DNA from 2 places in the Mesorhizobium sp. CC13 genome. Region 2 is predicted to be linked to the other one. Evidence: riboswitches for the same ligand, from Rfam matches in the RefSeq annotation. Region 2 holds a riboswitch; the other holds the start of a gene.

Region 1 (13,284 bases), on a different contig from region 2:
GCTGCTGTCGCTGCCGCTGGGCTGGTTCACCCTCCACGCCATGACGGCGCTGCACTATGCCAATCTTTTCTGGAAAGGGGACGGCAGCGGTGAAACGGATTCCGCTCCCGGCCATAAGCCTTTGGGCGGATTGATCTTTCCCGAAACGGGCCGGCCCTGCGGCTGGGACTTTCTCTACTTCTCCGTGGTCATCGGCATGACCGCCCAGACGGCCGACACCAACGTCACTTCGACGCCGATGCGCCGGGCGGTCCTGGTCCATTCCATCGTGTCGTTCTTCTTCAACACCATCATCGTCGCGGCTGCCGTCAATCTCGTGGTGTCGCTCGCCAACTGAGCGGCTTCACGCCCATTTCATCGCAGCCTCGAAACCTCCGGCGACCACCGCCCGTAGCTTGGCCAGCATCATCGCAACGCCGCCCCCCTTCGGCGAGACAATGAGAGGCCGGTGGCATGAACGGGCAAGCAGACGACGTAATCGGCGAGACCTCTACGCGCGGCGAGCTGGTCTATCGCCAGACGCGTTGGACGCGCGCCACCCATTGGGTCTGGGCCCTCAGCCTGTTCTTCCTGCTGCTCAGCGGCCTGCAGATCTTCAACGCCCACCCGGCGCTCTACATCGGCCAGCAATCGGGCTTCCAGTTCGACAATAGCGTCTTGACCATCGGTTCCGACTATTATCAAGCCAAACCAATCGGTTACACCGAGATATTCGGACAGAGATTCACCACCACGGGGGTGTTCGGGCTGTCGGGGCCCGAGGACAATCTGCGCGCCCGCGCCTTTCCGTCCTGGGCCACGATCCCGTCGGGCCAGGATCTCGCCACCGGCCGCGTCGTCCACTTCTTCTTCGCCTGGCTGCTGACCGCGACGCTTGCCGCCTGGCTCGCCGCCAGCCTGTGGAACGGCCACCTGCGCCGCGACCTCGCCCCCACGACCGACGATCTCAGGAGGCTGCCGCGCGACATAGCCGATCACGCAAGGCTGAAGTTCCATCACGGCCGCGACTACAACACGCTCCAGAAGCTCGCCTATGGGGGCGTGCTGTTCGTTCTCCTGCCGCTGATGATCGTCACCGGGCTAGCCATGTCCCCGAGCATGAACGCCGCTGTGCCGTTCCTGACCGACATGCTGGGCGGCCGGCAGACGGCGCGCACCATCCACTTCGCCACCATGCTGCTGCTGGTCGCCTTCTTCATCGTCCACATGCTGATGATCCTCGCCGCCGGACCGATCAACGAACTGCGTTCGATCGTCACCGGCTGGTATCGCGCCGACCCGCCGAAACCCGAGGCAAACGCCTCCGACAGGAGCGCCTGACATGCCGAAGTTCCAGCTCGCCCGCCGACGCTTCCTGACCGCCGCCTCGCTCGGCCTGTCCGGTCTTGCCCTCTCCGGCTGCGACGCCTTCGACTTCCTCCAGGATCGCGACAATGGCGTCCGCAACTTCCTCGAAGGCACCAACGACCTCACCTACCGCGCGCAACGGCTGCTCGCGGGCCGCGACAGCCTGGCCCAGGAGTATTCCGAGGCCGACATCCGACAGCCGCAGCGCCCAAACGGCGTCACCGCGCCCGACGACGAGACCTACAAGGCGCTGCTCGCCAACGACTTCGCCGACTGGCGGCTGGAAGTGACGGGCCTGGTCGAAAGGCCGCTGTCGCTGACCAGGCAACAGTTGATGAACATGCCGGCGCGCACCCAGATCACCCGCCACGACTGCGTCGAGGGCTGGAGCTGCATCGCCAAATGGACCGGCGTGCCGCTGGCGCTGGTACTCGACGCGGCAGTCGTGAAGCCAACCGCGCGCTATGTCGTGTTCCACTGCCTCGACACCATCGAGAACAGCCTCTCCGGCGAGGTCAAATATTACGGCTCGATCGACCTGATCGACGCCCGCCACCCGCAGACGATCCTGGCCTACGCGGTCAACGGCAAACCGCTGCCAGTCGAGAACGGCGCCCCGCTCCGCGCCCGCGTCGAGCGCCAGCTCGGCTACAAGATGCCGAAATATCTCAAGGGCATCGAGCTGGTCGACAGCTTCGCCGCCATGGGCCTCGGCAAGGGCGGCTACTGGGAGGATCGCGGCTACGACTGGTATGGCGGCATCTGATTCGTCAGCATGGACTACCCGAACGGGTAGACCATGCACCGTTCGGTCAGGTGAATAAGCACTGCGCGGACAGGTGACAAAGTGTCGTCGTTGGGATATTGACGACTCGTCTGGGGCCTTTGCGGGCTCCACCTGTTTGCGGGAGAGAGCAGCGAAAGCTGACGCCGAAGGGGAAATCGCCCGAAATCTCTCAGGCAAAAGAACCGTAAACGGGAAGGACACTCTGGAAAGTCGGGACTTCGATCCCGCGCCGAAGGTGTAAGCGCTGCCGACAGAGTTCCGGGGCGCGAGTCTCTCAGGCTTCAGACAGAGGGGCACGGAATGGCTGCCACAAGCGGCTGGTAACGTGCGACTCTGGAGGAGCCATGACTGGCGACACGACACTTCATCTGCCACTCGAAGACCTGCATGCAGCAGCTGGAGCGCGTTTCGGCGCGTTTGCCGGCTGGCATATGCCGCTGACCTATCCCGCCGGAGTGATGAAGGAGCATCTTCACACCCGCGAGCATGTCGGCCTGTTCGACATCTCCCACATGAAGCTGTTCCTGGTCACCGGACCGGGCGCGGCGGACCTTATCAATCGCGCCTGCCCGCTCGATGCCCGCGCGCTCGAGCTCCGTCAGTCGAAGTACACCTTCTTCCTGACCGGAATGGCCGGCATCATCGACGACCTGATCATCACCCGGCTCGGCGACGAGCGCTTCATGGTGGTGGCCAATGCCGGCAACGCCGCGACCGACGAGGCGCATCTGCGGGCACTGGCCGAGGACTACGACGCAAAGATCGAGCCGCTCGACCGCGTGTTCCTGGCGATCCAGGGGCCGGAAGCGGCTGCCGTCCTGGCCAAGGCCGGCATCGCCACCGACGATCTGTTCTTCATGCAGGGCTTCGAGCCGCGCGCCAACTGGTTCATGAGCCGCTCGGGCTATACCGGCGAGGACGGTTTCGAGATCGGCCTGCCGGAGGCCGATGCCCGCGATCTCGTCGGCAAGCTGCTTGCCGACGAACGCGCCATGTGGATCGGGCTCGCCGCGCGCGACAGCCTGCGCCTCGAGGCCGGCCTCTGCCTGCACGGCAACGACATCACCCCCGACAACGACCCGGCCAGCGCCGGCCTGATGTGGGCGATCCCCAAGGATCTGCGTGCGGAAGGCAAGTTCATCGGCCGCGCTGCACTGGCAAGGATCCTCGCCGGGGGCCCGGCGCAGAAGCGCGTCGGCCTGAAGCCCGAAGGCCGCCAGCCGGTGCGCTCCGGCGCCGAACTCCTCGACGCCGACGGCAAGCCCGCCGGCCGTGTCACGTCCGGCGGCTTCGGCCCGTCGGCCGGCTTCCCTGTCGCCATGGGCTACGTCTCTGCCCCGCTGGCCAAGGCAGGCACCCGCCTCTTCGCAGACGTGCGCGGTACCAAGGTGCCCGTCGACGTCCACGCCCTTCCCTTCACGCAGCATCGCTACCGCAAAGGATGATTTCCATGACCAAGACCTATTTCACCGAAGACCACGAGTGGATCCGCGTCGAAGGCGACATCGCCACCGTCGGCATCACCGATTACGCCCAGGAACAGCTCGGCGACCTGGTGTTCGTCGAACTGCCGGAAGCCGGCCGCAAGCTCGCCAAGGGCGACGTCGCGGTGGTCGTCGAATCCGTCAAGGCCGCGTCCGACGTCTACGCTCCGGTCGACGGCGACATCACCGAGGCCAACGGCGCGCTGTCGAGCGACCCGGCGCTGGTCAACAACTCGGCCACCGGCGACGGCTGGCTCTGGAAGATGAAGCTGGCGAACGCTTCCCAGCTCGATGGCCTCATGGACGAGGCCGGCTACAAGGCCCATATCGGTTGACAGGACCACTGAGATGACCACTGCACCCTATCCTTTCTCGGCCCGCCACATCGGGCCCGGCGCGGGCGATACCCGCGCCATGCTCGCCGCGATCGGCGTGCCTTCGGTGGAAACGCTGATCTCCCAGGCCGTGCCGAAGTCGATCCGCCTCGATCGCGCGCTCAACCTCCCTGCCCCTGCGACCGAGCATGAGGCGCTTGACGAACTCGGCGAGAAGATGGGCCGCAACAAGGTGCTGAAGAGCTTCATCGGCGCGGGCTATCACGGCGTCAGCGTGCCGCCTGTCATCCAGCGCAACCTGTTCGAGAACCCGGCCTGGTACACCGCCTACACGCCCTACCAGGCCGAAATCAGCCAGGGCCGCCTGGAGCTGCTGTTCCACTTCCAGACGCTGGTAGCCGAACTCACCGGCCTGCCGGTGGCGTCCGCCTCGCTGCTCGACGAGGCGACCGCAGTCGCCGAAGCCGTCGGCATCGCACTTCGCCACCACCGCGACAAGCGCAGCCGCGTCGCCCTTGCCGGCACCCCGCATCCGCAGACGCTCGACGTCGTGCGCACCCGCGCCGAGCCGCTGGGCACCGAGATCGACGGCGAGACCATCGACGACAACACCGCCGCCCTGATCGTCTCCTGGCCCGACACCAACGGCGTCTATGGCGACCACAAGGCGGCCATCGAAAAGGCCAAGGCCGTCGGCGCCATCGTCATCTTCGCTTCCGATCCGCTCAGCCTGACCGTCACCGACGCGCCCGCCAGCCTCGGCGCCGACATTGCCGTCGGATCGATGCAGCGCTTCGGCGTGCCGATGGGCTTCGGCGGCCCGCACGCCGCCTATTGCGCCGTCTCCGACAAGCTGACCCGCCTGATGCCGGGCCGCCTCGTCGGCCAGTCGGTCGACAGCAAGGGCCGTCCCGGCTATCGCCTAGCGCTGCAGACGCGCGAACAGCACATCCGCCGCGACAAGGCGACGTCGAACATCTGCACGGCCCAGGCACTGCTCGCCAACATGGCTGCGTCCTTCGCCATCTGGCACGGCCCGGCCGGCCTGCAGGCGATCGCCGAGCGCGTCCATGGTCTTGCCGCCCGCCTGGCGGAAGGCCTGAAGGCCGCCGGCGTGACCGTCTCGGGCACCCAGCGCTTCGACACCGTGACGGTTGAAGCCAAGGGCAAGGCCGAGGCAATCGCCACCGAGGCTGAGAAGATCGGGCGGCTGCTGCGCGTCATCGACGCCGACCGCGTGTCGGTTTCGTTTGACGAGACCTCCAGCGAGGCCGATCTCGAGGCCGTTGCCGCCCTGTTCGGTGCGACGGCTCCGAAGGAAGCCAAGCGCGCCCTGCCCGGCAATCCGCGCGGCAAGGACTTCCTGACCCAGCCGGTGTTCCACGAGAACCGCTCGGAAACGGAAATGATGCGCTTCCTGCGCCGGCTCGCAGACAAGGATCTGGCGCTCGACCGCGCCATGATCCCGCTCGGCTCCTGCACCATGAAGCTCAATGCCGCGGCTGAGATGATGCCGGTCAGCTGGCCGACGGTCGCGAACCTGCATCCCTTCGCGCCGACCAGCCATTCGCTCGGCTATCGCGCGATGACCGACGACCTCGAGGCATGGCTGTGCGAGATCACCGGCTTCGACGCGGTCAGCCTGCAGCCCAACGCCGGCAGCCAGGGTGAATATGCCGGCCTGCTGGCCATCCGCCGCTACCACCATTCGCGTGGCGAGACGCAGCGCAACATCTGCCTGATCCCGTCCTCGGCGCATGGCACCAACCCGGCAAGTGCCGCCATGGCCGGCATGGAAGTGGTCGTCGTGCACTGCCTCGACGACGGCGACATCGACGTCACCGACCTGAAGGTGAAGGCCGAGCAGCACGCCGACAAGCTCGCGGCGCTGATGTTCACCTATCCGTCGACGCATGGCGTGTTCGAGGAAGGCGCGCGCGACATCTGCGAGATCGTGCATGCGCATGGCGGCCAGGTCTATTTCGACGGCGCCAACCTGAACGCCATGGTCGGGCTCGCCCGGCCGGCCGACATCGGCGCCGACGTCTGCCACATGAACCTGCACAAGACGTTCTGCATCCCGCATGGCGGCGGCGGTCCCGGCGTCGGGCCGATCGGCGTCAAGGCGCATCTCGCGCCCTTCGTGCCGGGCCATGTCGAGGCCGGCAGCAGCCACGCCGTCTCGGCGGCCCCCTTCGGCAGCGCCTCGATCCTGCCGATCACCTGGATGTACATCCGGATGATGGGCGCGTCGGGCCTCAAGCAGGCCACCGAGCAGGCGATCCTCAACGCCAACTACATCGCGACCAGGCTCGAGGCGCACTATCCGGTGCTGTTCAAGGGCAGGAACGGCCGCGTGGCGCATGAGTGCATCCTCGACACGCGCGTGCTCAAGGAACGCGCCGGCATCACCGTCGAGGACGTCGCCAAGCGCCTGGTCGACTATGGCTTCCACGCCCCGACCATGTCGTGGCCGGTTGCCGGCACGCTGATGGTCGAACCGACCGAATCCGAGCCGAAGCGCGAGATCGACCGCTTCTGCGAGGCCATGGCGGCGATCGCGGCCGAGGCCGCAAAGGTCGAGAAGGGCGAATGGCCGAAGGACGACAATCCGCTGGTCAATGCCCCGCACACGACGACCGAGACGCTTGCGGGCGAGTGGAAGCATCCCTACTCGCGCCTCGAGGCGGCCTATCCGGGCGGCGATCCCGATACCGTTGCCAAGTACTGGCCGCCGGTGTCGCGCATCGACAACGTCGCCGGCGACCGCAACCTGGTCTGCTCGTGCCCGCCGCTGACCGAGTATCTCGGCGCAGCCGAGTAAGCCTGAGGGCAGATGACTTCATCGGCGGCGCACCTCACGGGCGCCGCCGATTTGATTTTCTCGGCAGCGTGCGGGAGCCGCCAAGGTCTACGCGAAGAGCAATTCGGGTTCGCGGACCCTCTCGTCGCCCGCTGCCTCTGCGGTGGCAACCCGGTTCCGCCCTGCCCGCTTGGCGGCATAAAGGGCCGCGTCGGCGCCGATCAGCATCTGTTCGAGCGTCGTCGCATGCTCGTCGCCGAAGCAGATGCCGACGCTGACCGTGCTGCGCAGCGGCCCGAGCTTGGTGACCACGATCTCCGCGCCAAAGGCAGCGCCGATCGTGCGCAGGATCTCATGCGCCTTGAGCGGGGGAATGCCGGGCATGACGACGGCAAACTCCTCGCCGCCCAACCGAAAGCCCTCGACGCCATCCCGGGCGTGTTTCCTGACCACGTCGGCGAAACGCTGCAGGACCGTATCGCCGACAGCGTGACCGAACAGGTCGTTCGTCCGCTTGAAATGATCGAGGTCGAACATGGCGAGTGCCATCCCGGAACCGAAGTGCGTGTTGCCATGGAACATCGTCAGCGCCCGGCGGTTCAGCAGCCCGGTCAGCGGATCGGTCAACGTCTGCGCCGTCAATTGCCGCTGGGTGCGGAGATGATGCAGCGAGATGGTCAGCGCCCCAAGCGCGGTCATGCAGGCGACCACGACTGCGGTGTTCAAGTCTTCGGCCCAATTCCTGGGAACGGTGCCCAGCGACCACTGCCCGTTGGCCACCAGAACCAAGGCGCAGAGCGCAAAGGAGATTGCCGCACTGCCCGAAAGCAAGGTGACCGCGGCCAGGATGCGCCGGTCATACTCGCCGGCCGCCCAGAACATGGAAGCGATCACCACCAGCAGCGCCGTGACGGTGGAATAGGCGAGCACGAAGCCCAGCCCATCGTAGCCTCCGGCCGTCACCGCCATGATCAGCACGGTCACCGCCAGCACGGGCGCCGCGGCCACCCTGTGCCAGCTACGATCGAGATACTGCGCCGTCGAGCACAGGATGACGAAGAAGCCCGCAACCAGCAGCGTCAAGGTCAGTTGACCGAGCCATGGCGAGGCGTTGCGGCCATATTGCCAAAATGCGATGACATGGAGGACGAGAAGTAGTATCCCCGCCGCCATCGTGACGACGAAACGGGCCTGGCGCGCGGTCAGCCAGATGGCAAGCAGCGTTCCGCTCAGACATGCGCCGGACAGGGCCGTCGCGAGCAAAAGGGAACCGAAGTCGAGCACGGGGGCCCCGCTTTCCTGATTGTCCGATTGTTCGGGCAGCAGTTATCGAGCGTTTTGCCCTTGGGGCAACCGCATAAGGCTGCATCCATCATCGCCGCACAGGGGCGAGTTCGGATAGCGTTTACAAATCGTTGCGCTCGACGTGCCCGATGCGGCATATCGGGCGCGGTGCACGAACAGAACCGGAACTGTTGCCGGACCGGCAAAACTGGCAAACTCGACAAAGTGATTCGCAGCGCGGAAAAACCGTATTGAGCATGGACGACAACAGCGACCTTTTCGGCAATCTCGACAAGCAGCCCGCCCGCCCCGCCCCCCGTCCTGCCGACCCGCTGGTCCAGGCCGCGGCTGCAGCCAAGCGTCCTGCGCCGGCGAAGGATGGAAGCGAGGGCTACAGCGCTGCCGACATCGAGGTCCTGGAGGGGCTCGAGCCCGTTCGGCGTCGTCCGGGCATGTATATCGGCGGCACCGACGAGAAGGCGCTGCACCACCTCTTCGCCGAAGTCATCGACAACTCGATGGACGAGGCGGTGGCAGGACACGCGACCTTCATCGACGTCGAGCTCGACGCCGAAGGGTTCCTGACCGTCACCGACAACGGCCGCGGCATCCCCGTCGATCCGCACCCCAAGTTCAAGAACAAGTCGGCCCTCGAAGTCATCATGACGACGCTGCATGCCGGCGGCAAGTTCGACTCCAAGGTCTACGAGACCTCGGGCGGCCTGCATGGCGTCGGCGTGTCGGTGGTCAATGCGCTGTCGGACCAGCTCGAGGTCGAGGTGGCGCGCGGACGCCAGCTCTTCCGCCAGCGCTTCTCGCGCGGCATCCCCCAGGGCGGGCTCGAAAGCCTCGGCGACGTGCACAACCGGCGCGGCACCAAAGTGCGCTTCCATCCCGATCCCGACATCTTCGGCAAGGGCGCGCATTTCCTGCCGGCCCGCATCTACAGGATGGCGCGGTCCAAGGCCTATCTGTTCGGCGGCGTCGAAATCCGCTGGAGCTGCGACCCCTCGCTCATCAAGGAGAAGGACGAAACGCCGGTCAAGGCCGTCTTCCACTTCCCCGGCGGGCTCGGCGACTATCTCAAGGCCTCGCTCGGCGACGAGATGCAGGTCACGCGCGAGATATTCGCCGGCAAGAGCGAGAAGCAGGGCGGCCACGGCTCGCTCGAATGGGCCGTCACCTGGTACGGCGGCGACGGCTTCATCAACTCCTACTGCAACACCATCCCGACCGGCGACGGCGGCACCCACGAGATGGGTTTTCGCAACGTTCTGACCAGGGGCCTGCGCGCCTATGCCGACCTCATCGGCAACAAGCGCGCCTCGATCGTCACCTCTGAGGACGTGATGATCTCGGCCGCCGGCATGCTGTCGGTGTTCATCCGCGAGCCCGAATTCGTCGGCCAGACCAAGGACAAGCTGGCGACCGTCGAGGCCATGCGCATCGTCGAGACGGCGCTCCGCGATCCGTTCGACCATTGGCTTGCCGACAACCCGCAGGAAGCGTCCAAGCTGCTCGACTGGGTGATCGCGCGCGCCGACGAGCGCGTACGCCGCCGCCAGGAAAAGGAAGTGTCGCGCAAGAGCGCGGTGCGCAAGCTGCGCCTGCCCGGCAAGCTGGCCGACTGCACCCAGAATGCGGCCGCCGGCGCCGAACTGTTCATCGTCGAGGGCGACTCGGCAGGCGGCTCGGCCAAGCAGGCGCGCGACCGCTCGATGCAGGCGATCCTGCCGCTGCGCGGCAAGATCCTCAACGTTGCCAGCGCCGGTAACGACAAGCTGGCGTCGAACCAACTGATCGGCGACCTGATCCAGGCGCTCGGCTGCGGCACGCGGTCGAAATACCGCGAAGAGGACCTTCGCTACGACCGCGTCATCATCATGACCGACGCCGACGTCGACGGCGCCCACATCGCCTCGCTGCTCATCACCTTCTTCTACCAGGAGATGCCGCAGCTCGTCCGCGGCGGCCACCTCTACATGGCGGTGCCGCCGCTCTATTCCATCCGCCAGGGCGGCAAGGTGGCCTATGCCCGCAACGACGCCCACAAGGACGAGTTGCTGCGCACCGAGTTCACCGGCCGCGGCAAGATAGAGATCGGGCGCTTCAAGGGCCTGGGCGAGATGATGGCCTCGCAGCTCAAGGAAACGACGATGGACCCGAAGAAGCGCACGCTGCTGCGCGTCGAGGTCATCGACGACGAGGAAGAGACGAAGGTTGCCGTCGACTCGCTGATGGGAACCAAGCCGGAATCCCGCTTCCGCTTCATCCAGGAACGTGCCGAGTTCGCCCAGTCTGAAGCGCTGGACATCTAGCCAAGAACGGCGGATCCCTGCGTCTAGGCCGCGGCGATCGCCAAGGCATGGCCGCGGGCATTCTCGCGCAGGGCGTCGAGGTGGATGGACTTCACCAGGCCAGCCAGCTCGCCTTCCGCAGACTGCCCGCCAAGTTCCTTGAGCATCAGCCAGCTGACTTCCTGGGCGCCGGCGACCCGGCGTCCGTTTGCCACTTCGCGCCAGACCTTGAGCGCGCGCAGGATGATGGCGTGGGTTGCATCGGCCAATCCGGCCGCCCGCAACAGCGCGGCCACCGCCAGGTCCTGGCCGGTCGCAAGCAGCGCCCTCACCCGCTGCTGGTCGCGGCCGGTCAGCACAACGAGCGCCGCCCCGAAGAAATCCACCTTGCCGTGGGCAAGGACGCGAATGATGAAGCTCGTCGTCAGGTCGCCGCGCAGCCTGAGATGCTCGACCAGCGCCACATGCTCTTCTGCACGCGTCGCCTCGACGATACCAAGGGAAGCCTTGACGCAGGCCTCGCGCGTGACGCGCTCCGCCCGGGCTGCACCGATCGACGCCATGACGAGCGGCGAGGCCTTCAGCGCCTCGCCCAGCCTGACCAGCAGCAGGTGGCGGCAGTCGGAAGGCAGGCGCGGGTCGGCGGCCAGCGCCTCGCGTAGCCGCGCGTCATGGCCGTGACGCTCGGCCATCCGCCGGAAGCTCAGAGCCGCGATGTCGGCCCCATAGTTGCCGACGAGCACCGCGCAGGCTTCGACCTCGCCAACTTCGGCCAGAGCCGCGGCAAGCGCCATGGACACCGCTGGACGATCGGCGACGATCTTCTGAACGGCGACCGGGCCAGACGCCACGCGGTCGATCAGATCCGCGTCCGTGAGCAAGGGCGAACGCGCCAGCACGAGCGCTGCGACTTCCGGTTGGTCCGAGGCCAATGCGGCAATCACCTGGATCGGCGCGTTCATGCTCATCGACATCGCTTCCGCCAAGGCCTGTCGCACCTTGGGCGAAGGGTCGTCGAGCAGGAAAGTCAGGGCTGCCTCGGCAGCACAGCGGTCCTCGAAGGGCAGCTCCCGGGTGACATAGGCCGTCGCGAGCGCTGCGGCCGCCGCCGCGCGCTCATCCACCCTCGCAGTCTCGATCCACCTGAGGAAATGCGAGACAACCATACGCCTTCGTCCCCGGCAATTTGCGCCAAACCCCATGAATTACTCTAGAAGGAAATGGTTTACGAACGGTTCACCATATCCGTTAACCCGCTTGCCCCCGTTGCGGGCAACGCCTATCAACCTCGGACAACCGGAGGGAAAAGCGGATGGCCGGACTTCATCTCGAGGAATTCGTGGTCGGCCAGGTGATCCGCCATCAGCTCACCAAGTCGGTCACCGAGAGCGACAACATGCTGTTCTCGACAATGACGCTCAACCCCCAGCCGCTGCACATCGATTTCGACTTCGCCGCCAGGAGCGAATGGGGCAAGCCGCTGGTCAACTCGCTGTTCACGCTCGGCCTGATGATCGGCATTTCGGTGCACGACACCACGCTCGGCACCACCATCGGCAATCTCGGCATGACCGAGACCGTCTTCCCGCACCCGGTCTTCCACGGCGACACCATCCGCGTCGAAACCGAGGTTCTGTCGGTGCGCGAATCGAAGTCGAAGCCCGATCGCGGCATCGTCGAATTCGAGCATCGCGCCTATAATCAAAACGGCGCGCTGGTCGCCAAATGCCGACGCCAGGCGATGATGTTGAAGAAGGCTGGCTGATGCGGTCGCTGCTGTTCGTTCCGGGAGATTCGGAAAAGAAGCTCGAGCGCGGCTTCGCCTCGGGCGCCGACGTGGTCATCGTCGACCTGGAGGATTCGGTCGCCCAGCAGAACAAGGCGCATGCCCGCGCGGTTGCCGCCGACTTCATCGCCGCGAGGCGCGACGCCACCGGCGCCGCGATCTACGTCCGCGTCAACGACCTGGCGACCGGCATGACCGACGACGACCTCAGGGCGATCATCCCGGTGTCGCCCCACGGCATCATGCTGCCCAAGTCGAATTCCGGCGCCGACGTCCAGCACCTGTCGGCGAAGCTCAGGGTTCACGAGGCCGAGAACGGCCTGCCAGACGGCGCGATCCGCATCATCCCGATCGTCACCGAAACCGCCGCGGGGGTGCTTTCGACCGGCACCTATGCGGGTGCCAGCGCCCGCCTCGCCGGCCTGACCTGGGGCGCCGAGGATCTATCCGCGGCGATCGGCGCGCGCGCGGCGCGCGACGACGCCGGCCGCTACACGGATGTCTTCCGGCTCGCCCGCACGATGACCATCCTCGGGGCCGCGGCGGCCGACACGGCGGCCATCGACACGGTCTTCGTCAACTTCCGGGATCTCGACGGCCTCAGGGCCGAATGCATCGAGGCCGAACGCGACGGCTTCACCGCCAAGATGGCGATCCATCCCGATCAGGTTGCCGTCATCAACGAGGCGTTCACGCCATCGACCGACGCGGCCGCCCATGCGGCGGCGGTGGTCGCTGCCTTCGAGGCAGCGGGCAACCCCGGCGTGGTCGGCATCGACGGCAAGATGTACGACCGGCCGCATCTCAGGCTGGCGCAGCGACTGCTCGAACGGGCGAAGGCCGCCGGGCTGAATCCGTAGCTACTCTTCCCAGCGCGGGCGGCGCATCGAGAAGACTGCGTCGACCGTCGAATAATCCATGTAGCCGAGCCGCGCCACGTTGCCGGCCTTGACCGTGTCGAACAGCCCTTCCTTGAGGAAGGCCTCGTCGATATGGATGCCGACTACCTCGCCGATGACGACGAAGGCGCCGATCTCCCGGCCGTCCAGCGACCTTGGCCGGAAGATCTCCGTCACCTTGCATTCCAGGGCCGCCGGCGCTTCGGCGACTCGGGGCGGGGCGACGAGCCGCGACGGCGCAGGCGTCAGGCCTGCATAGGCG
Region 2 (8,291 bases):
TCGACCGCGGCGACCGAATCCTCGCAGTCCTGGATGGTGGTCAAAGCCGATTCCACGATCATGTCGGCGATGCCGGCAGGATCGGTCTTGCCGATGGCGCTGTCGCGGTTCACCACCACCTCGACATGCAGGCCGTTCTTGACCAGCAGCACCGCGTCGGGGTTCTTGGCCTCGCCACGATAGCCCGCGAACTGTTTTGCATCGCGCAGCGACACCGAGCCGGAAGCGGTGGCAAGCTTCAGCGCCCCGCCCTCGACCGAAAGCCCGGTCACATCGCTCCAGCCGCCCTTTTCCAGAGGCGAAGACTCGTCCAGGAACGCCTTGGCCCAGGCGATGACCTTTGCGCCGCGCTTGGGGTTGTAGCCCTTGCCTTTCTCGGCACCGTCGGCGTCGGAGATGGCATCGGTGCCGTAGAGGGCATCGTAGAGCGAACCCCAGCGCGCGTTGGCGGCGTTCAGCGCGTAACGCGCGTTCATGACCGGCACCACCAGCTGCGGGCCGGCGACGGTGGCGATCTCGGGATCGACGTTGTCGGTCGTCACCGCAAAGGCAGGGCCTTCCGGCACGAGATAGCCGATGTCGGACAAGAACGCCTTGTAGGCGGCCATGTCGTGCGGCGCGCCGTGCTTGCGATACCAGGCGTCGAGCTTCAGCTGGAAGTCGTCGCGCTTTTCCAGGAGCGCCCGGTTCTTCGGCGCCAAGTCGTGCACGATATCGGCAAAGCCGGACCAGAATTTCTCCGCATCCACTCCGGTCCCGGGCATGGCCTCAGACACGACGAAGTCGTGCAGCTCGCGCGATATCGAAAGGCCAAACAGCGAAATCCTGCCGTCGATACGGTTCATCATGTTCATCGTCATAGCTCCCGGTCAGGCCGCGATCGCGGTGTCGGTGCGGAACTCGCCCGAGATCGTTTCGGCGACCATCTGGGCGGTTGCGGCCGACAGGGTCCAGCCGAGATGGCCGTGGCCGGTGTTGTAGAACACGCCTTGCTGGCGGCCCTTGCCGACCCTCGGCATCATGTTGGGCATCATCGGCCGGAGACCGGCCCAGGGCACGACGCGGTTGGTGTCGACATCGGGGAACAGCATGCGCGTCCAGTCGACCAGCGGCCTGACGCGATCGTCGCGGATGTCGCGGTTCATGCCGTTGAACTCGGCGGTGCCGGCAACGCGGAAACGCCCCGCGCCCAGGCGGCTGGTGACGATCTTGGCGCGGTCGTCGAGCAGGCTGACCCAGGGTGCGGCGTTCTGGCTGAGCTCGTCGTCGAGATGCACCGTGATCGAGTAGCCCTTGACCGGATAGACATTGACCCGGTCGCCCAGCATGGCGGCAAAGCGGCGGCTGGCGGCACCGGCGCAGACGACGATGCCGTCGGCCTCGACGATCCTGTAATCCGGCTGGCCGTCGGCGCCATCGGTCGTATAGCCGATGCAAAACACGCCATCGCGGGCGATGCGGTCGACATTGGCGTCGAAGACGAAGCGCGCGCCGCGCCGCTCGCAGGCTTTCGCCAGCCCGAAGGTGAACTTGTGGATGTCGCCGGTCGAATCCGACGGGGTGTAGAACCCACCATGGAAATCGCCATGCAGCGTCGGCTCGATCGACTTCACTTCTTCTGCCGTCACCGGCCGGCGGTCGAGGCCGCCCTCGACCAGCATCGCATTGACCTTCAACGCATGCTGGAAGCTCGGCTTGTCCCAGTAGAAATGCAGGATGCCGCGACGAACATGGTCGAAGTCGATGTTCTCGCGCTCGGCGATGGCAAACAGGTGCTTGCGCGCCGCAATCGCCAGCCGCGTCGTCTCAACGGTATTGTCGCGATAATTTGCGATGTTGGAAACGAACTCGGCCAGCCAGGCATATTTGTGCCAGGTCGGCCTGGGGTTCATCAGAAGCGGCGCATCGCTGCGCAGCATCCACTTGATGCCCTTGAGCAGGGTCGACCAGTGGTTCCACACCTCGGCATTGCTGGCCGACAGCTGGCCGCCATTGGCGAATGACGTCTCCATCGCGGCGTAACGCTGGCGGTCGATGACGGTCACGGAATAGCCGCGCTCAAGCAGCGCATAGGCGGTGGTTACGCCGGTGATACCGGCGCCGATAACGGCAATATGGGGCATTTCTCTCTCCGCGAACAAGGTTGGGAGCGGGCCGAAACCCGCCGTTTTTCCCCAATCTGTCGCTGTACCTGAGAGCTTAACCGCGATGGCGCGGCTTTCCCCTTCGGTGGACGCTCGAGGCGCCTCTCTCCAGATCGTTCAGCTGCATGGTCACTGTTGCCTGAGAGTTTCCTGGGGGGTTGCTCCGTCGGCGTCGGCCGGTGTCGTCTCGCAGCGGCCGATCTCTCCCATGCAGCCTCTTGAACGCATTGCTTCTACAGGCTGGAATGCGCTTCCGCAACGGCAGTCGCGGAAGCGCCTGATGTCAGTTTCCTTCGTCGTACAGCGTCGTGGTCGTCTCGACGCCATGCTCGTGCAGGCCGGCGCGCACCACGGCGGCAGCCGCCAGTTCGCGGGCCTTGCGGCGGATGGAGGGCTCGTCGACGCCCTGCACCTTGCCGTCGGCATAAACCGCCTTGCCGTCGACCCAGGTCTGGGTGATCGACGCTGTCGAAGCCGAGAACACCAGCGCCTGCAGCGGATCGTAGAACGGTGTCCACTCGACATGGTCGAGGTCGAACAGGATGAAGTCGGCCTTCTTGCCGATCTCCAGCGAGCCGATCTCGTCGTCCCACATCAGGGCGCGAGCACCTTCGATGGTGGCGGCGCGCAGCGCCTGGCGCGCCGTGAATACGTCGGGCTGCATGCGGGCGTCCTTGAACATGCCGGCGACGACCAGCATCTGCCGCATCAGGTTCATGTTGCCTGCGGCCGACACGCCGTCGGTGCCGAGGCCGACCTTGACGCCGGCCTTGACCATCTCGGGGTACTTGCCGATCGATGTCGCGCCCTTGCCGAGCTTGAACGACGAGCATGGGCAGAAGGCGACGCTGGCGCCGCGCTCGGCCAGCAGCTTGACTTCCTCGTCCGACACGGCGGCACCGTGGGCGATGACCAGGTTCTTGCGGATACCGCCGGCCTTGTCGACGCGGGTGATCGGCCAGCAGCCGTACTTGCTCTCGCAGACCTTGGCTTCCTCGATCGAGGTCGCCAGGTGATAGGTCGTGCCGACGCCGAGCTTCTCGGCGAGCGCGACCGCGCCGACATGCAGTTCGAGGCTGCAGGGTTCCTTGCCCTCGATGTTGACCCAGCAGCGGGCGCGGCCGTCGAGCGTGTTGTTGTAGCGCAGCACGTTTTCCTCGAGCACCTTCAGCGCCGACTGCGCGTCGGGGAAGAAGTGATGCTCGGCCATCTCCTCGGTCCAGCCGCGCGGCAGCTCGGCCGGGCGGTTGTCGGCGGCATGGCGGCCGGTGACGCCGCGGATGCCGGTCTTGTCCATGGCGCGGATGACGATGCCGGGATCGTATTGCGAGCCCATATCGAGGAAGCAGGTGGTGCCGCAGCGAAGCATCTCGGTGATGCCGAGCAGCGCACCCCAATATTCGTCTTCCTCGGTGATGTGGGCGTAGAAGGGCTTGGCCCAGTGGAACACCCAGGCGCGGGTGTTGAGATTATCGGGGAAGACCGCGCGCGACAGCGTCTCGGACAGATGCACATGGCTGTCGACGAAGCCCGGGCAGATGCCCAGCATCTTGCCGTCGATCACCTGGTCGAAGCTCTTGCCCTTGTGGCGCGCCGCCACCTCGTCGGCCTGGCCGATATCGGCGATGCGGCCGTTTTCGACCACCACGCTGGCGTTACGCAGCACCGTGTCGTTCTTGTCGACGGTAAAAGCGAAGTTCAGATTTTCGATCAGCGTGCGCATGCGGCTCCACCCAATTCCTTACCCACGGACCCTCCAGATCGCGTCGCCGGTCCGTGACGGCGAGCGCTGTGGCGAGCATTTCAGCGTTCTTTCAGACCGCGAAAATGCTCGCTTTAGCCTGCAGGCAATTCCAGACGGAAAACCGCGTCACACTTTTCCTGGAATTGCCCTGACGGCCGGGGCCAACAACCACCCGGACCGTCGTTTCGCAAGTCGCGACCTCTTAGGCCACGGCCTTGACCTTGCCGCCCTGCTTGGCGGTGCCGCACAGGATCAGCTTATCGGTGTCGGCATAGTCGGACAGGAGTTCCGAGCCCTTCGACGTCACCAGCAGCATGTCCTTGTTCTGCATGCCGTAGCCATAGCCGGTGTCGTAGCAGAGCGGCTCGAAGCCGAGCACCATGTTCTCTTCCAGCGGCGCGTCGCTGCCCGGCTTGCCCAGCACCGGCGTCAGGCCGAGATAGGGATCCTCGTGCAGGTGCAGTCCGATGCCGTGGCCGACAAACGAGATCGGCGGCAGGTTGAGCTTGGCGAGCTTGGCGATGAAGGCATCGTAGATCTCGCGGCAGCTGGCGCCCGGCTTCACCTTCTCCATGATCTCATATTTGCACTCGACCAGGTGAGCCCAGATCTTGTCGGCCATGGGCGGCGCCTCGCCGACGATGGCCGTGCGGCAGACACCGGCCTGGTAGCCGTTGATGACCGAGAAGATCTCGACGCGGCAGACGTCGCCGCGCTTCAGGATGCGGTCGGACGGACCGACATTGGGCAGCACCGAGCGCTCGCCGGTGGCGACGATCAGAAGCTTGAAGTGCTCGGCGCCGAGCGAATAGACGTTGCGGGTCAGGTGTCCGGCAATGTCCATCTCCGAATCGCCCGCGTCGACGACTGCCAGCGTATCGGTGATCGCCTGGTCGGCGATGCGCGACAGCTTGCTGAGCAGCGCGATCTCCTCGGCCGTCTTGATCTGGCGCAGCCGCGCCAGGATCGGCTCGGCATGCTCGAAGCGCGCGCCGGGCATCGCCGCGATCAGGCGGGCAAAGTCGCCGGCCGGCAGGTAATCCATTTCGAGACCGATACGCGCCTTGCCCAGACCGAGGCCGGCAAGCTGGTCGGCCAGCACAAGCATCGGATCGTCGGAGAATTCCGCCCAGATGCGGGCCGGCATGTCGGGCAGCCGGCGCTTGATGGTCGATGCCTCCATGTCGACGCCGAAGATCGCGGTGCGGCCGTCGGCGGTGACGATGGTCATCGCATGGCGGTGGCGGATCAGTGGCTGCGACGGCACGACGAAGCCAGCCGTGTAGGCGAAGTTTTCAGGCGACGAGCTGATGATGGCGTCGAGCCCGTGCTCGGCCATCGCCCTCACCTGCTTGGCTACGATTTCTGCCCGCATGATTGTTCCTCTCTCTTGGATTTCCTGGCCGGCGCTCAGTCGCGCACGCGGTATTTCTCGACCTTGGCGAGGTCGACATCGATGCCCATGCCGGGCCCTGACGGCACGACGACCGCACCGTCGACCACCTGCATCGGCTCGACCAGCAGGTCGTCCTTGTAGTAGATGCCGCCGACCTGGCCGTGCTGCGCCTCGGCCGGCGTCGAGATCGGGATGACGCAGGACAGCGTTGCCGCCGGCGAAGCGGCCGCGACCTGGACGTTGGCAAGATTGCCGATGCCAGTCTCGATCGAGCCATTGACGTTGCAGATGATGCCGGCGGCGCGGCAGACCGCGCCGACCTCCATCGCCTTGTAGAGGCCGCCGGCCTTGGTGGTGTAGATCGAGACGATCTGGATGCCGCCATTCTGGATGATCTGGACGGCATCATGCGCATTCCACGCCGACTCGTCGGCCATGACGGGCGCGTCGATGCGGCGGCCGACCTCGGCGATGCGCTCGATGCCCATCACCGGCTGCTCGACATATTTGAGCCGGTACTTTTCCATCTGGCGCACGGTCTGCACCGCCTCGCCGGGCGTCTTGTAGCCCTCGTTGGCATCGACGCAGATTTCCATTGCCTCGCCGGCTGCCTCGCGGACTGCGGCGACCATCTTGACGTCGCGGGCCGGGTCGACGCCGATCTTGACCTTGATCGTCCTGATGCCTTCGGCTGCGAGCTTGGCCGCCTCGACCTTGGCCTCCTCGATCGAGATCAGGCCGATCGAATGGGTGATGGCGACCTTGTCGCGCGCCTTGCCGCCGAGCAGCGTGTGGACGGGCACGTTCAGCCAACGGCCGGCGAGGTCGTATGCCGCGAACTCGACCGCCGCCTTGGAATAGGGATAGCCGCGGATGATGGCATCCATGCGGGCATGCAGTTCGGCGAAATTGCCGAGTTCGAGACCGATCACGGCGGGCGCCAGGTAGGTTTCGATGACGCTGCGGGTGATTATGGCGGACTCGCCGAAGTAGCGGCCGAACTCGCCACCCCAGTCCTTGAGCGCCGGCGCCTCGCCCCAGCCGACCCGGCCGTCGCTGTCGGTCATCTTGACCATGACATAGCGGCCGATGACCTCGGTCAGGCCGGCCCATTTGTGCTCGCGCCGCGTCGGCAGTTGGACAATGAGCGTTTCGATGGACTTGATGGTGGGCACGGGTGTTACCTTTTCCTTGTCACCGCCGAGGCACCGCTGTACGATGCGATCATCTAGTGTGATCACACTTTATGATCATATTTTTGGATGTCAAGCGACCCACCGAGCGAAATTTGGAAAGACGTGAGGTCGCCGGGAGCGCCGGCGGCAAACGGGAGGGAAAGATGATTGTCGAAGCGACCAACTACTTCGCCAAGGAAGGCCAAGCGGCCGAGGTTCTCGCGCAGCGCCGCAGGGCGACGGAAATCCGGCTCAAGCTCGGCCTCGAGCCCGGGCGCATCCTGGTGAGGCTGGAAGGAACCGGCCCCGACGTCCGCTGGGAATGCAGCTTCCCGTCACAAGAAGCCTACGACGCCGACCGCGCCGCACGCGCGGCCTCGCTCGACTTCGAAGCCGCCCGCAAGCAGATGCACACCCTACTCGACCGGTTCGAGCGCCATGTCAGCGTGGAGGATGGCCACTTCCCTTCGCTGTAAAGCGACCTAGGCACCGTGCCGCTGTAAAGCCACCCAACGGGGTCCTGCTCGGCCAACAGATCAGAATCGGGCCTATTCCTTCCTGGAATGCCGTTGGTCGCAGGTGCTATGCGCCAATCGTTCGCCGGACTGCTAGCGTCGCTTCACTCTCAAGTGATCGGCGTTGGCAGGATGCTCTCAGTTCACAGCCTGTTCGTCCTAAGAAGGACTGTGGTCGAATGGTTCAGTGCGTTCGCGCACGAGCGGTACCATCCCGAGAAGCACTACATGCGCGGCCCGGGGCCAGCGACGCTGCGCAAGGCGACGGCGGGCAGCGCGCCGAACCGGCCCCGCACTCACCGGCGCGACAACGCTTAGGGCTCTCCGCTTTTCCTCGAATCGCAGAAACGCTCTGGCTTCTCTAGCGGCAAACGCCGGCGGCGAGAGGGGCAGCATGCGCGGCCGCTCCGACCCTGCTTGCCTCACAGCTTGCTGGAGCAGACACCTCCGAACCGCCGGCAACTCCCACGATGACGTTCTATCCATTGTCGCGGAGAAAAGAGTCGATCTCAGCGCGGGTGGGCATAGACGGGGCGGTGCCGGGCTTTTGCACCGAAAGTGCCGCGACGGCTGCCCCGAAGCGGACGGCGTCGACCGGAGCGCGGCCCTCCGCAATCGCAACGGCGAAGCCACCGTTGAAGGCATCTCCGGCCCCGGTGGTGTCGACGACATTGTCGACGCGGAAGGCGGGGACAAGATGCGTGCCCGCCTCACCGTGCAGCAGCGCGCCCTTGGCTCCCAGGGTGATGAGTGCGTTGCGAGCCCCGCGCTCGACCAGCTTGGCTGCTGCTCGCAGGGCACCCTCATCCGTGCCGGTGTCGATCCCGCTCAATGTCGCGGCTTCGGTCTCGTTGGGTGTCACGAAGTCGCAATGGGCATAGATCGCGTTGTCCACGGGAAGCGCCGGCGCCGGATTGAGGACCGTGGTGACGCCTTGGCTTCGGGCGAGACGAAGCCCTTCGATGGCGGCATCTATCGGCTGCTCGAACTGCGTTACGAAAACCTTGGCGCCTCCGATCAACTGCTGCGCGGCGCGGACATCGGCAGGGCTCAGATTGGCTGCGGCACCGCTCTCGACAATGATGGCGTTGTCGCCCGTCTCGGAGGAGACGAAGATGAACGCGGCACCGGTCGGGGCGGCATCGTCGGTCAGCACGTGAGAAGTGTTGACGCCATCACGTGACCAGGCCTGCAGGGCCATTGTTCCAAAGGCGTCCCGTCCGATCCGTGTGATCATGGCGGCGCTCGCCCCGGCGCGCGCGGCGGCGATAACCTGATTGGAACCCTTGCCGCCCGGCCCCATGGCGAAACCCCTGC

Evidence for each region. A riboswitch is a leader RNA that binds a small molecule or an ion and turns the genes downstream of it on or off. The one in region 2 is predicted to bind glycine.
Region 1: it holds a riboswitch for glycine, as region 2 does, so the genes downstream of both, gcvT (glycine cleavage system aminomethyltransferase GcvT) here and PV773_RS24985 (D-amino acid dehydrogenase) in region 2, are expected to answer to the same signal.

What each region holds. Positions count from the first base shown of each region.
Region 1 covers NZ_JARDJI010000007.1:191,410-204,693, reverse strand. The annotation lists gene PV773_RS12810 (DUF1345 domain-containing protein) at 1-337, shown strand, start outside; gene PV773_RS12805 (cytochrome b/b6 domain-containing protein) at 454-1,320, shown strand; gene PV773_RS12800 (molybdopterin-binding protein) at 1,322-2,113, shown strand; glycine riboswitch at 2,243-2,329, shown strand; gene gcvT (glycine cleavage system aminomethyltransferase GcvT) at 2,479-3,579, shown strand; gene gcvH (glycine cleavage system protein GcvH) at 3,585-3,953, shown strand; gene gcvP (aminomethyl-transferring glycine dehydrogenase) at 3,967-6,777, shown strand; gene PV773_RS12780 (GGDEF domain-containing protein) at 6,865-8,040, opposite strand; gene parE (DNA topoisomerase IV subunit B) at 8,298-10,358, shown strand; gene PV773_RS12770 (DUF2336 domain-containing protein) at 10,382-11,503, opposite strand; gene PV773_RS12765 (MaoC family dehydratase) at 11,650-12,102, shown strand; gene PV773_RS12760 (CoA ester lyase) at 12,102-12,983, shown strand; gene PV773_RS12755 (flavin reductase family protein) at 12,984-13,284, opposite strand, start outside.
Region 2 covers NZ_JARDJI010000042.1:826-9,116, reverse strand. The annotation lists partial or broken gene PV773_RS24990 (malate synthase G) at 1-860, opposite strand, end outside; gene PV773_RS24985 (D-amino acid dehydrogenase) at 870-2,123, opposite strand; glycine riboswitch at 2,261-2,363, opposite strand; gene PV773_RS24980 (amidohydrolase family protein) at 2,428-3,867, opposite strand; gene PV773_RS24975 (Xaa-Pro peptidase family protein) at 4,091-5,263, opposite strand; gene PV773_RS24970 (enolase C-terminal domain-like protein) at 5,299-6,459, opposite strand; gene PV773_RS24965 (hypothetical protein) at 6,624-6,935, shown strand; gene rbsK (ribokinase) at 7,453-8,291, opposite strand, start outside.